3 regions of the Sphingobium sp. CFD-2 genome follow, and region 3 is predicted to be linked to each of the others. Evidence: riboswitches for the same ligand, from Rfam matches in the RefSeq annotation. Region 3 holds a riboswitch; each other region holds the start of a gene.
What was found. Region 3 has a riboswitch for cobalamin ahead of LDB29_RS24170 (HoxN/HupN/NixA family nickel/cobalt transporter). Riboswitches for the same ligand answer to the same signal wherever they lie in the genome.

Region 1 (4,526 bases), 280 kb from region 3:
GTCAACGCAATCTCATGGTCGCGGGAGATGAGCCAATGATCTCCGCGACCTTCCGCCAAGCCGGCTTTACCGCTCTCCGCAAACCCGCCTTCGCGGCTTTGATGCTGTCCGCCACCATGCTCGCCGGCTGCGCCACCAACCGGACGCAGTTCAGCTACGACGCCGACGTGCCCTCGCTACCCGTCGTGGAGGCCCCCGCAACTGACGATCAGTCTCGTCCGTTGCATACGCCGCCCGCATGGACGGTCGCGCGCGGCGGGACCGCTGCCGGGACATCGGCAGGCCGGGTCGAGAACGCCAATGCCGCCGCCCGTGTCGAGCCGCGCCGCGAGGGCTATTATAACGCCATCCAGATCTATCCCTGGTCGGAAGGCGCGCTCTATCAGGTCTATGCCGCACCGGGACAGATCACCACGATCGCGCTGGAGCCGGGCGAGAGCCTGACCGGCGCGGGTCCGATCGCGGCAGGCGACACAGCCCGCTGGATCATCGGCGATACCGAGAGCGGTAGCGGTGCGACCCGGCGCGTCCATATTCTCGTGAAGCCGACCCGGCCGGACATCGCCACAAACCTCGTCGTGACGACAAGCCGGCGTACCTATATGATTGAGCTGCGTGCCCGCGAGGCGCTCTATATGCCGTCCGTCGCCTGGGCCTATCCTGCGCAGCCGGCAGGGCAGGGTCAGACCGTTCCCGCCGCGCCGATCATCCCGACTGAGGCGGCGCGCAACTATCGCTACGGCCTGACCGGCGACAATCCGCCGTGGAAGCCCATCTCCGTCTTTGACGACGGCCGCCGCATCTATGTCGTCTTCCCGCGCGGCATCGTGCAGGGCGAGATGCCGCCGATCTTCGTCATCGGCTCCGATGGCGAAACCCAGATCGTCAACAGCCGCATTCACCAGAACATCCTGATCGTGGACCGCCTGTTCGGCGCCGCCGAATTACGCCTTGGCAGTGGCGATCGTCAGCAGACCGTCAGGATCGTCCGCATCGAGCAACGGCAGGCCGCACAGCCCGCAAAGGCGACCGGAGAATCCCCGTCATGACCGAAGACACGACTACTGTAGAAGCCGCACCGGACACCACCGCGCCGATGCGGCTGCGAGCCGAACCGCCCCGCGTCACCCGTCTGTCCCGTAAGACGCTGGCTGGGGTAGGAGCCGTCGCGCTGTTCGGGATCGGCAGTGCGCTGATCTATGCCCTCCAGACCCGCGATATGAGCGGCAGCGGCGAAGAACTCTACTCGACCGAGAATCGTGCAACGGCGGACGGGCTATCCGGCCTGCCGCGCGACTATACCGGCCCCGTCCTGGGGCCGGCCTTGCCCGGCGATCTCGGCGGCCCGATCCTCGACGCGCAGAACAGGGGGCAGCCTGTCACGCCGCCGGTCATGGCGACGCCCGCCGTCGATCCCGCCGAACAGCGCCGCATCGCCGAGGAAGAGGCCGCGCGCGTCAGCCGCGTCTTCTTCCAGACCGCCCCCGGAACAGGGGCTGCAAGCCCGAGTCTCGCCGGCCTTGGTCTGACCGGCCAGCCTGGTGCTGCCGGCACGCAGGACCGGCATACCGCCTTCCTCAATGGCCCGGTGGATCGGCAGACTGTCGCCCTGGACCGCATCATGGCCCCCGCATCACCCTACATCCTTCAGGCCGGAGCCGTGATCCCGGCAGCGATGATTACCGGCATCCGTTCGGACCTTCCCGGCCAGATCACCGCGCAGGTGACGGAGAATGTCTATGACAGTCCGACCGGCAGCCTGCTCCTGATTCCGCAGGGGACGCGCATCATCGGCCAATACGATGCCGGCGTGACCTTCGGCCAGCGTCGTGTCCTTCTCGTCTGGAACCGCCTGATCCTGCCAAACGGCCGCTCGATCGTGCTGGAGCGACAGCCCGGAGCGGACGCCAGCGGCTATGCCGGCCTTGAAGATGGCGTTGACTATCACTGGTGGGATCTGATGAAGGCAGCCGGGCTGTCAACGCTGCTCGGCATCGGCACCGAACTGGCGACCGACGACGAGGACCGGCTGATCCGCGCCATCCGCGACGGGGCGCAGGACACCATCAACCAGGCCGGGCAACAGATCGTCCAGCGCCAGTTGCAGGTCGCCCCGACGCTGACCATCCGACCGGGCTTCCCGGTCAGGGTCATCGTGACGCGGGATCTCGTCCTCGAATCCTACAGGAATTGAACATGGCAAAGCTGAAACTCGGCCCGCTTCCAGACGACAAGCCGGTGAAGTTCACGCTGGAACTGCCGGCGCAGCTTCATCGCGACCTGACCGACTACGCCGAGGTGCTGGCCCGCGAGAGCGGCCAGACCCCCGCCGATCCCGTCAGGCTTGTCGTGCCGATGCTGGAACGGTTCATTGCCACGGATCGGGGATTTGCAAAGGCTCGACGGTCAGCCGGGTAATCGGCTGACGGATTCACCTGATTCCCGACAGAGTATGGCCGCGCCGTGCAATCTGGATCAGTCCCCGCTTGCTTCACACACGGCTTAACCTTACGGCAATCATTAGGTTTGCAATAGTGAGCCTATGATCGCGCCGGTTCCCCGAGAGGGGATTAAAACGGGAACGCGGTGAGGATGGTCCGCCATCCGAATCCGAGGCTGTCCCTGCAACTGTGAGCGGCGAGCGCGATGCACACGGGGTTTCGGCCTCAAGCCACTGAGCGAGAGCTTGGGAAGGCCGTGCATCAAGCCTTGACCCGCAAGCCAGGAGACCTGCCGGCGTCTGGTCGCTCTTGCTTTGGTCCAGGGGATGGCCGGGGCACGGTGTATTCCGTCTGAGCGACGAACGTGCGGCGGGGGCCGCATCGGTCGTGTGACGGGCGCTTGAGGCGTCCGCCCGCTCTCGCGCCCGACCGTTCGTGACGGCACGCCCCCGCCCGACAGGGTTCGGCGCCAGGGGGGCTATGGAGTGAGACTTTCGACGATTTCGCGGTTCGCGCTGACGGTGGGGCTGTCGGCGTGGGGCATACAGGCACAGGCGGCCGACAGTGATCCTGCCCCTTCGGGCGAAGAATCCGGCAAGCCCAAGACGCAACAGGAAATCGTCGTCACGGCCAACAGCCGCGAGGAATTGCGCGACATTCTCTCGCCGGGGGTGGTCTCGGTCGTCTATCCCGACGACACGCGCGGCGAGCACAAGGCGCTGCCCGATCTGCTCGACCAGATTCCCGGCGTCTACGTCCGCCGCGTCGGCGGCACGGGCGGCTATACGACTACGAGCATCCGGGGCAGCGCGCCCAGCCAAGTCAACATTTACATCGACGGCGTGCCGTTCAATCTCTCCAGCGAGACGGCGGCTGATATCTCCACGATCCCGATTTCCAACGTCGAGCGCGTCGAGGTTTATCGCGGCGTCACGCCCGCGCGCTTCTCCGGTGCGCCGCTGGGCGGCGCGATCAACATCGTGACCAAGATGCCGACCGACCTGAGTGGCACCGTGTCAGCCGGTGCGCGGTCCTATGGCGGTCGCCAGTTTTCGGGGAACTTGAGCTTTCCGCTGCTCGGCGGCGGTCTTCTGCTCGGTCTCGACATGGAACGCAGCAAGGGTGAATTCAAATATCCCCTCATCGCCGCGCGCATCCTGGACGGCATCGAATATGGCGACGGAGAATGGAGTGGGGACGGCCTATCCAACACGCCGTGCAGCATCTCTTCCGAATATCAGCCGGTGCGCGCCATCAATCCTGTCTGCCAGTTCCCAACCACGCGGCAGCGGCAGAATAACAGTTTCCAGCGCGACAATGTGATGGTGAAATGGCGCAACGACAATATCACCGCCAAATATTCCTTCACCCATATGGACCGGTACATGCCGGAGATTGTGCCCACTCAATATGGTGGACTTCAGGGCTACAGCCTCATCGATCTCCCGGAATACACATTCCCCCAGGTGAACCTGACCGCAGGCTCGCTCGCCAGTTTGGGCGTTCCCTTCAACAAGCGGCGTCAGCAGAAGCAATATCAGCATGACGGTGCGTTGAACTGGCATGACCGCTTCGGCGACCTCGAACTGGCGCTGAACCTCAACTTCATGGACCAGCGCAAGCGGTTCAACAATTACGACATGGCGGCACCGTTCGGCGTCGGCAGCCGCACGGCGCTGTATCACACCACCCGCTACGGCCTGACCGCCGACGCCAGCTACACGCTCGGCGCGGAGTGGGATGTGACGCAGCTTCTCGAATTGCACGTCCAGCATAATTGGGAGACGATGCGCTACGACGCCGACAACCTCATCAATTCGGTGACAGGCTTACGGCGCGGCGATTATTATCAGCATTACAAGCGTCAGCTCACCAACATCCAGGTTCAGGATACGCTCACATTCCACACGCTGGGCGACCTCCAGGTGGCACCGATCTTCCGGATCGAGAAGCTGACCGGGCCGGTGCTGGGGAGCCAGGACAACCCCTTCGGTCCGTCATCCGGAAATTACGGTTGGAAACCGACATGGAGCGTCAGCGCCAAGAAAAAGGTGGGTTCGGACTGGCTGCTGTTCGCCAGCTACG
Region 2 (4,526 bases), on a different replicon from region 3:
AGCGTTCGGGCCGCCATTCGAAGGCGCAGGGCAGCATCAACGACCTGCTGCTCGCGGCCGCCAGGGCGGGCCGCCGCGTCGTCCGCCTCAAGGGCGGCGACCCCTCGGTCTTCGGCCGCTCGGCGGAGGAGATCGCCCATCTGGCGGAGGCGGGCGTTGCCGTGCGCATCTGCCCCGGCGTCACCACGGCCAGCGCGGCGGCGGCGAGCGGGCATGCCTCGCTCACCCTGCGCGGGGTGGCGCGGGGATTGACGCTGGTGACCGCGCATCTGAAGGCGGGCGAGCCGCTGCGGCTCGACTGGGAAGCGCTGGCCCGTCCGGGCGGCACGCTCGGCATCTATATGGGCCGCGCGGCGGCGGGCGAGATCGGCCGCTGCCTGATCGCCGCCGGACGCGATCCCGAAACGCCGGTGATGGTGGCGGTCAACGTCTCCCTGCCCAATGAACGCCTGATCCGGGGCAAGCTGTCGGCGCTCGCCTTTCTGGTGCGGACGATCAGCGACGACGACCCGACCCTGCTGCTGATCGGGGAGGCGGTGGCCGGAACGCATGCGCCTGCCGACCTCGCCGCGCATGTTGGCCTTCACGCCTGACGACCGTCTCGACCCGGCCGGGTGAGTCTCTCCAGATCCTCGGGCCGGTTGATGTTGGGCAGCACGAACTCCGGCCGCTCCACGATCCGCGCGCCCACCCGCTCCAGCCAGCCACGGATCGACCGGTTATTCTCCTCCGCCAGATGCGCGTCCAGCTCGCCAGCCAGCGAAGCAGGCCAGAAGCCGATCAGCTGCTGCCCCTTGAGGATGGCGGCTCCCTGTCCGATCAACGCCTCCGCCAGCCCGTCCGGATAGGCGGGCACGTCGCATCCGGTCGTCAGCACCGCGTCATAACCCAGCGCCCGCGCATGATGCAGCGCCGCGTTCAGGCCCCCCAGCGGCCCCATGTCCGCAGCCGGCCGATCCGCCAGCCCGATCATCCCCTCCACCTGCCGGCCGCAGACCGCCACGGTTTCGACCTGCCGCCCCAGCGCCGCCACCGCATGCTCCAGCAGGCTGCGCCCATCCAGCATCGCCCGCGCCTTGTCGCTGCCGAACCGGCTGGACCGCCCGCCGGCCAGAACCGCCCCCATCAGCCGCATCATGCGCCGCCCGCGATGATCCGGGCATAGCTGTCGGGATCGACATTGCTGCCGGAGATCACCACGACGCTCGCCCCGTCGGCATCCGGAGCCAGCCCGGCCAGCATCGCCGCCAGCGACGCGGCCCCGCCCGGCTCCACCACCAGCTTGAGGGCCGAAAAGGCAAAGCGCATCGCGTCGCGCACCTGATCGTCGCTCACCGTAAGGCCGCCCGACAGATAGGCCCGGTTGATGGGAAAGGTCAGCGCCCCCGGCGCGGGAGACAGCAGGGCGTCGCAGATCGACCGCGCATCGGGCGATACGCTTTCCCGCACGCCGCTCGCCAGCGAGCGCGCCGTATCGTCGAACGCTTCCGGCTCCACCGCCAGGATCGCGACGCCGGGCTGGCGCGCCTTCACGGCGGTCGCAATTCCCGACACCATGCCGCCGCCGCCGCAATTGACGAGGATCTGGCCGATCTCCGCCCCCGCTTCGGCGGCCTGTTCCATGATCTCCAGCCCGATCGTCCCCTGGCCGGCCATGATGAAGGGATCGTCGAAGGACGGCACCAGCACCGCGCCCCGTTCATTCGCCAGCCTCGTGGCGATTTCCTCCCGGCTTTGGGTGAAGCGGTCATAGGGCACGACATCTGCGCCCAGCGCCCGCGTATTCGCCGTCTTGATCGCGGGCGCGTCGGCCGGCATCACGATCGTCGCCGCCATGCCCAGCAACCGCGCCGCAAGGGCCACGCCCTGCGCATGATTGCCCGAAGACCAGGCGACGACCCCCGCCTTTCGCTCCGCCGCGTCCAGGCGGGCCAGCCGGTTGTAGGCGCCGCGGAACTTGAACGATCCGCTGTGCTGCGCGCCTTCGAACTTCACCAGCACGCGCCGGCCGCAGCGGGCGTTGAGCGCCGCATTTTCCAGCAGCGGCGTGCGGATGGCGGCAGGGGCGATGACCCGCGCCGCATCCTCGACATCGGCGGGGCTGATGGCGAACGGCATGCAATCTCCTTCCATGGCTGCCTCTTGGCATGGCCGCCGCTTTCCCTTATGGCGCGGGACGCGGGCGGGGCAATGCCTTCGCGCGCAAAAAGAAGATCGCGCCGGTGCCCCGAAGGGGGCTGAAAACGGGAATGCGGTGCGGACGGGAAACCGTCCTATTCCGCGGCTGTCCCTGCAACTGTAAGCGGTGAGCGCGATGCACTTCGGCCCAGGGGCCGGCCACTGGACGCAAGTCCGGGAAGGCGTGCATCGCCGCATTGACCCGCGAGCCAGGAGACCTGCCGGCGCATGGTCGCTCTTGCCTTGGTCCAGGGTATGGCCATGGCACGGTGTTCTCCGTCTGAGCGACGAAGCGGCGCAGGGCCGCATCGGTGCGGGGGGAGGGCGCGGGCGCCGGCCATTTCCCCCGTCCGGCCGCGCAAGCGGACGCCCTGAGCCATGTTGCACCGGCGCTCAGGGGGAATATAGACATGTTGAGGATTTCCATTTCCATCGCCGCCTTGCTCGCGGCCGCTCCCGCCCTGGCGGAGGATGAGATCATCGTCACCGCGCTGGGCATCGAACAGCCGCGCGACGAGGTCGGCCAGGCAGTCACGGTCATCGACGCCGACACCATCCGCACCCGCCAGAGCGTCAGCGTCGTCGACCTGCTGGCCACCACGCCGGGGGTGCGCTTCAATCGGGCCGATGCGGTGGGCGGGGTCACTGGCGTTTCACTGCGGGGGGCGGAAACGACGCAGACGCTGGTGCTGATCGATGGCGTAAAGGTCAACGATCCGAGCGGGATTGGCGATGCCTATGATTTTGGCAATCTGCTGACCGGCAACATAAGGCGGATCGAAGTGCTGCGCGGTTCCAATTCCGTGGTATATGGCAGTCAGGCGATCGGCGGTGTCGTCAACATCATGACGGGCGCGCCCGCAGAGGGTTTGGCCGGCAACGCCTCGGTCGACTTTGGCTATGCCGACACGCTGAATGCAAAGGCAGATATTTCCGGTGCCACTGGCATGGTGTCCGGCGGCATCGGCATCGCCTATTTCAACACCGACGGCATTTCCGCCGCCGCCAACGGCACTGAAAAGGACGGCTACGAAAATCTCGCGACCAACGCGAAGCTGAAACTGGCCTTTGCCGACAATCTCAGCCTCGACCTGCGCGGCTATTATATCCATGCCGATCTCAACACCGACCTGTTCTTCGGTGCGCCGATGGAATCGAGCGATGTCAGCAAGCTCGACCAATATATCGGCTATGCGGGTCTCAACCTGTCCTTGTTCGACGGCAAGTTGACCAACCGCGCCGCCGTCACCTGGTTCCGCAATGACCGCGATTATATGCTCCAGCGGGGCGAGGCGCCGGATTACGGCTTCTCCGGCACCAATCTGCGCTTTGAATATGAAGGCGTCTATCAACCGGTCGATCAGGCCCGGCTCATCTTCGGTTACGAGCATGAACGGCCGGACTATGATTTCTTCTATCATGATTTCTTCACGGGCGACAAAGTCGTGGGCAAGGCAAAGGCCGACATCGACAGCGTCTATGCCCTCGCAGTCGTGAAGCCGTTTGCGGGCCTCGCATTGACCGGCGGCGTCCGGCATGACGATCACAGCCAGTTCGGTGGCGCGACGACCTTCGGTGCAAATGCGAACTACACCCCCAATGGCGGCTCCACCAATTTTCGGGCCAGCTATGGTGAGGGTTTCAAGGCACCCTCCCTCTATCAGCTTTACGACAGCTTCAGCGGCAACCGCGCACTCAAGCCCGAGCGGTCGAAAAGCTATGACATCGGTTTCGACCAGAGCCTGGCGGGCAGTCGGGCGATGCTCTCGCTGACGGCGTTCCGGCGCGTTACGCGCAACCAGATCAATTTCGATTATGCGACTTCGCTCTACGGAAATCTGGACCGCACCCGCGCCAAGGGCGTGGAGGCGATGCTGACGCTGCGGCCCGTCGATGCGCTGACCGTCACCGCCGCCTACAGCTATGTCGATGCGCGCGACCGCAATACCGACGCCCGGCTGCCGCGCCGCGCCGCCAATGCGGTCAGCGTTTCGGCGGACTATGTCTGGCCCTTCGGCCTGTCGACCGGCGCGACGGTGACGATGGTAGGCGACAGCTTCAACGATGCGACCAATATGGTGCGGCTGGACGGCTATGCGACGGCGAACGTCCGGGCGTCTTTCCCGATCCGGGAAAATCTGGAAATCTACGGCCGCATCGACAATCTGACCGATGAGAAATACGCCACGGTCCATGGCTATAGCACTTATGGCCGGTCGGCCTTCGGCGGCGTGCGTGTGCGCTTCTGAAAATAGCCTAATGACGCGGCGCGGCGTTCACCCGCGCCGCGTCCTTGCGCTGCGCTGTGCCCTTGTGCGCAGCGCCGTCAAGCTGCGCTGTGCCCTTGT
Region 3 (4,526 bases):
TGGCCGAAGGCTGCAAGCGCCGCGACCGCCGCCAAGATCGCAAGCGGGATCGACAGCGCGATGATCACCGTCGAGCGCCAGGAGCCCAGGAACAGCAGGATCATCAGGGATGTCAGCGCCGCCGCGATGGCGCCTTCGTGAATGACGCCTTCCACCGCCGCCTTCACGAACAGCGACTGGTCGCCGATGGGCAATATCTTCAGGCTGTCCGGCAGGCCCGCCGCGATCTGGGGCAGCTTTTCCTTGACGCCGTCCACGATCGCCAGGGTGGAGGTGGCGCCGTTCTTGAGGATGGTCAGCAGCACGGACCGGCTGCCCTCGACATGCACGATATTCTGCTGCGGCCCGCTGCCGTCGCGGACATGCGCGACATCGCGCATCGTGATGGTCGCGCCGTTGACCACCTTGACGGGCAGGTCGTTCAGGGCCTCTATGGAGGAAGGCGCATTGTTCAGCTTCACGCTGTACTGGGTTTCCCCGATCTTGACGAAACCGGCCGGATTGATCTGGTTCTGCGCCGCGATCGCCGCACCCACATCCTGCGCCGACAGCCCCTTGGACTGAAGCGCCAGCGGATTGAGGTCGATCTGCACCTGCCGCTGCTTGCCGCCCGAGGGGAAAGGCATGGCAAGGCCGGGCACCGTGATCAGCGGCGGGCGGACCTGGTTCATCCCCATGTCGAACAGCTGCTGTTCCGACAGCCCCTTGCCCGACAGGGCGAGCTGGAGGATCGGCACGGTCGACGCGCTGTAATTCAGGACAAGCGGCGGCGTGATCCCCGGCGGCATCTGGCGCAACACGGTCTGCGACACCGACGTCACCTGCGCGGTCGCGGTGCGGATGTCGGCGCCCGGCTGGAAATAGATTTTGATGATGCCGATGCCCTGAAGCGACTGGCTCTCGATATGTTCGATGTCGTTGACCGTGGTGGTCAGCACGCGCTCATAGGGATTGACGATGCGGTTGGCCATGTCCTCCGGCGACAGGCCCGCATATTGCCAGGCGACCGCCACCACGGGAATGCGGATATTGGGAAAGATGTCGACCGGCGTTCGCGCTGCCGCCAGCACCCCCGCGATCGCGATCAGGATCGCCATCACGATGAAGGTGAGCGGACGATGCAGGGCAACCTTGACGATACCGATCATTCACGACTCCACGGATGCGCCGCCGGACGATCCCCGCCGCACATGACGATACAACCTCTCCAGATATTTTCGCCGCCTGATACCAAAGACGAAGCGCGCCAGGAAATGCGCATATCGTTTGCCGCATTTCCGGCCGTCGCCAGAAAGGCGGCCAGCGCGGAAATGCTCCAAGACGCGTGGGGACTTCGTTCGGGGCGAAGCGAATTTCCACACATCCTAGAATGCGACGGCATCCCCGGCCATGGCGGAGTGCTGCGGCAATGAGGGGGCATAGCCCGCGCACCTCCGCCGGCCAGCCGGGAGACGCCGCCACATTCGAAGCCGCCCATGCGCCCTTGGACATTCTGCGTCTAATATATAATATGGCATGATCGATATGTTGAGCGACATGATCCATGGACCTTCGCCATCTCCGCTATTTTCTGTGCGTCGCTGAGGAGATGCATTTCGGCCGCGCCGCGCTGCGCCTCGGCATATCGCAGCCGCCGCTCAGCCAGCAGATCCGTGCTCTGGAGGAGGAACTGGGCGTCCGCCTGTTCGACCGCACCAGCCGCAGGGTGCGATTGACGGAGGCCGGCCGGCTGTTCGAGCCTGAAGCACGCCGGACCCTTGCCCAGGCGGACCGCGCCGCACAGATCGCGCGCATGGCCCAAAGGGCGGAGATCGGGCGGCTGGGGCTGGGCTTCACCACTTCCGGCCCCTTCGTGCCTCCGGTGGCGCGGGCGCTCTACCGCTTCCGCCAGACCTATCCCGATGTCGAACTGATCCTGCGCGAACAAGGCCGCGACGAGCAGGTGGAGAGTGTGGCGAGCCGTCAGCTCGACCTTGGCATCGTGCGTAATTTCGAGGCGCCGGCGCTGCCCGAAGGCATGCTGTCCCGATGCCTACTCAAGGAAGAGATGGTGCTGGCCCTGCGCGCCGATCATCCGCTGGCGCTGCGCCCTGCCCCGCCGCGCATCGCTGACCTTTCCGACGAGCCGCTGGTGCTCTATGGCGCGCCCAATGGGACAGGGTTCACGGAGCATTTCCAGGCCCTGTGCGCGGAAGCAGGGTTCGTCCCGAAAATCTCGCATGAAGCCCGCAGCCTCGCGACCCTGCTGGGCCTTGTCGCGGCCGGCTTCGGCCCCACGGTGATTGCCGGGTCGATGGCGCGGCTGCACGTCGACAATGTGATCAACCGCCCCTTCGACGTGCCGGTCATGAGCGCGCTCTGGCTGATCCATCATGAGGATCTGTCACCGACCGGCCAGGCCTTTCTGAAGACCCTGCTGGAAGAACGTCATTTGTAGGAGTTAATTGAGGAAACATCTTCTGCTCAAGCCTCCTCTTCCCATTCCCTGTTCCAGCCTCTATGCATGGCCGCCGAAGGGTGGTTTCGACCGACCTTCATGATCGCGCCGGTGCCCTCCCAAGGGGCTTAATAGGGAATGCGGTGATGAATCCGCGGCTGTCCCTGCAACTGTAAGCGGCGAGCGAGACGCATAGCGATCCCCCGGAAGCGCCGGAGGATCAGCCACTGGGCCGGACGCTAAATCATGCGAGGCCTGGGAAGGCCATGCGCCAAGCTATGACCCGCGAGCCAGGAAACCTGCCTGCGTCTGGTCGCTCTTGCCTTGGTCCAGGGGATGGCCACGGCACGGTCCTCCGTCTGAGCGACGCTTCACGCAGCGGGAGCTGCTGTCGGCATGCCGGGCGCAAGAGCGTCCGTCCGGCATGAAGGCGGCTCCCGTCCGGTTTCGCAGACGCCGACGGGGTACCGACCCTATGAGCATATCGACCCATGAGCCGGAATCGCCCGGGGCGCCGGCCAGCCGTCTTCGCCGCCGCGCGACCGGCATGTTCGCCGGGCTCATCGCCGCCAATCTGACGGCCTGGATCGCGGCCTTCACGATCTTCGCGGGCGATCCGGTCATGCTGGGCACGGCGTTGCTGGCCTGGAGCCTGGGCCTCCGCCATGCCGTGGACGCCGATCATATCGCCGCCATCGACAATGTGACCCGCAAGCTGATGCAGGACGGCCAGCGGCCCCTGACCGTCGGCTTCTGGTTCGCCATCGGCCATAGCGGCATCGTCCTGATCGCCGCCGTCGCCATCGCTGTCGCCGCCAGTGCGCTGAGCCGGGTGGAAGCGGCGGGAGCCATCGGCGGCACCATCGCGACAATGGTGTCGGCGACCTTCCTCTTCGCCATCGCGGCGATGAACCTGATCATCCTCCGATCAGTTCTCAGGACGTTCAACCATGTTCGAAAGGGTGGAGCCTATGTCGATGAAGATATGGACATATTGCTTGGCAATCGGGGTTTGCTCGCACGCCTCTTCCGCCCGCTTTTCCGGCTGGTGACGCGAAGCTGGCACATGGCTCCGCTCGGCTTCCTCTTCGGTCTGGGCTTCGATACCGCAACCGAAGTCGCCATTCTGGGCCTGTCCGCCGGTCAGGCCGCCAGCGGCCTTTCGGTTGCGACCGTCCTCATCTTTCCCCTGCTCTTCGCGGCGGGCATGGCGCTGATCGACACGGCGGACGGTGCCCTGATGATGGGCGCCTATCAGTGGGCGTTCGTGAAGCCGATCCGCAAGCTCTACTACAATATCACCATCACGCTGGTGTCGGCGCTGGTCGCGCTGCTCATCGGCGGGATCGAGGCAGCGGCCCTGCTGGGCGACAAGCTCGGCCTCAGCGGCGGCGTCTGGACCCTTGCCGCCGACCTTGGCGAGCATTTCAACAGCCTCGGCTTCATCATCATCGGCCTGTTCGCCGCCTGCTGGCTGCTGAGCTGGGCCATCTATCGCTGGAAAGGCTTCGACGAGATCGAAGTCGCTCCCATCCCCAGCCACCAACCGCAAGGAAATCCCGCATGAAAAAGGTTCCCGCCACCGTCATCACTGGCTTTCTCGGCGCCGGCAAGACCACGCTGATCCGTCACCTCATCGAACATGCGGGCGGCCGCCGCCTCGCCCTCATCATCAACGAATTCGGGGACGTGGGCGTCGACGGCGCGCTGGTGCGGGGCTGCGGCGACGAAGCCTGCCCCGACAAGGACATCATCGAACTGGCCAATGGCTGCATCTGCTGCACCGTGGCCGACGATTTCCTGCCGACCATGCAAAAGCTGCTCGACCGGCCCACCCCGCCCGATCACATCATCATCGAGACCAGCGGCCTTGCCCTGCCCAAGCCGCTGGTGAAGGCCTTCCAATGGCCCGACATCCGCACGCGCGCCACGGTCGACGGAGTGATCGCCCTGATCGACGCCGACGCGCTGGCGGCGGGTCGCTTCGCCCATGACGAGGCGGCGCTCGCCGCCGCCCGCGCGGCCGACCCGACGCTGGATCATGACAGCCCCATCGAGGAACTGTTCGAGGACCAGCTTGCCTGCGCCG

Region 1: it holds a riboswitch for cobalamin, as region 3 does, so the genes downstream of both, LDB29_RS22985 (TonB-dependent receptor domain-containing protein) here and LDB29_RS24170 (HoxN/HupN/NixA family nickel/cobalt transporter) in region 3, are expected to answer to the same signal.
Region 2: it holds a riboswitch for cobalamin, as region 3 does, so the genes downstream of both, LDB29_RS12820 (TonB-dependent siderophore receptor) here and LDB29_RS24170 (HoxN/HupN/NixA family nickel/cobalt transporter) in region 3, are expected to answer to the same signal.

The regions. Positions count from the first base shown of each region.
Region 1 covers NZ_CP084406.1:589,751-594,276, forward strand. The annotation lists gene trbF (conjugal transfer protein TrbF) at 1-39, shown strand, start outside; gene trbG (P-type conjugative transfer protein TrbG) at 36-1,049, shown strand; gene LDB29_RS22975 (TrbI/VirB10 family protein) at 1,097-2,194, shown strand; gene LDB29_RS22980 (DUF2274 domain-containing protein) at 2,197-2,418, shown strand; cobalamin riboswitch at 2,536-2,753, shown strand; gene LDB29_RS22985 (TonB-dependent receptor domain-containing protein) at 2,927-4,526, shown strand, end outside.
Region 2 covers NZ_CP084405.1:2,595,320-2,599,845, reverse strand. The annotation lists gene cobA (uroporphyrinogen-III C-methyltransferase) at 1-593, shown strand, start outside; gene LDB29_RS12830 (molybdenum cofactor guanylyltransferase) at 584-1,135, opposite strand; gene LDB29_RS12825 (threonine/serine dehydratase) at 1,135-2,118, opposite strand; cobalamin riboswitch at 2,204-2,419, shown strand; gene LDB29_RS12820 (TonB-dependent siderophore receptor) at 2,589-4,427, shown strand; gene LDB29_RS12815 (ABC transporter substrate-binding protein) at 4,435-4,526, opposite strand, start outside.
Region 3 covers NZ_CP084406.1:865,803-870,328, forward strand. The annotation lists gene LDB29_RS24160 (efflux RND transporter permease subunit) at 1-1,148, opposite strand, end outside; gene LDB29_RS24165 (LysR substrate-binding domain-containing protein) at 1,544-2,437, shown strand; cobalamin riboswitch at 2,530-2,759, shown strand; gene LDB29_RS24170 (HoxN/HupN/NixA family nickel/cobalt transporter) at 2,913-4,004, shown strand; gene cobW (cobalamin biosynthesis protein CobW) at 4,001-4,526, shown strand, end outside.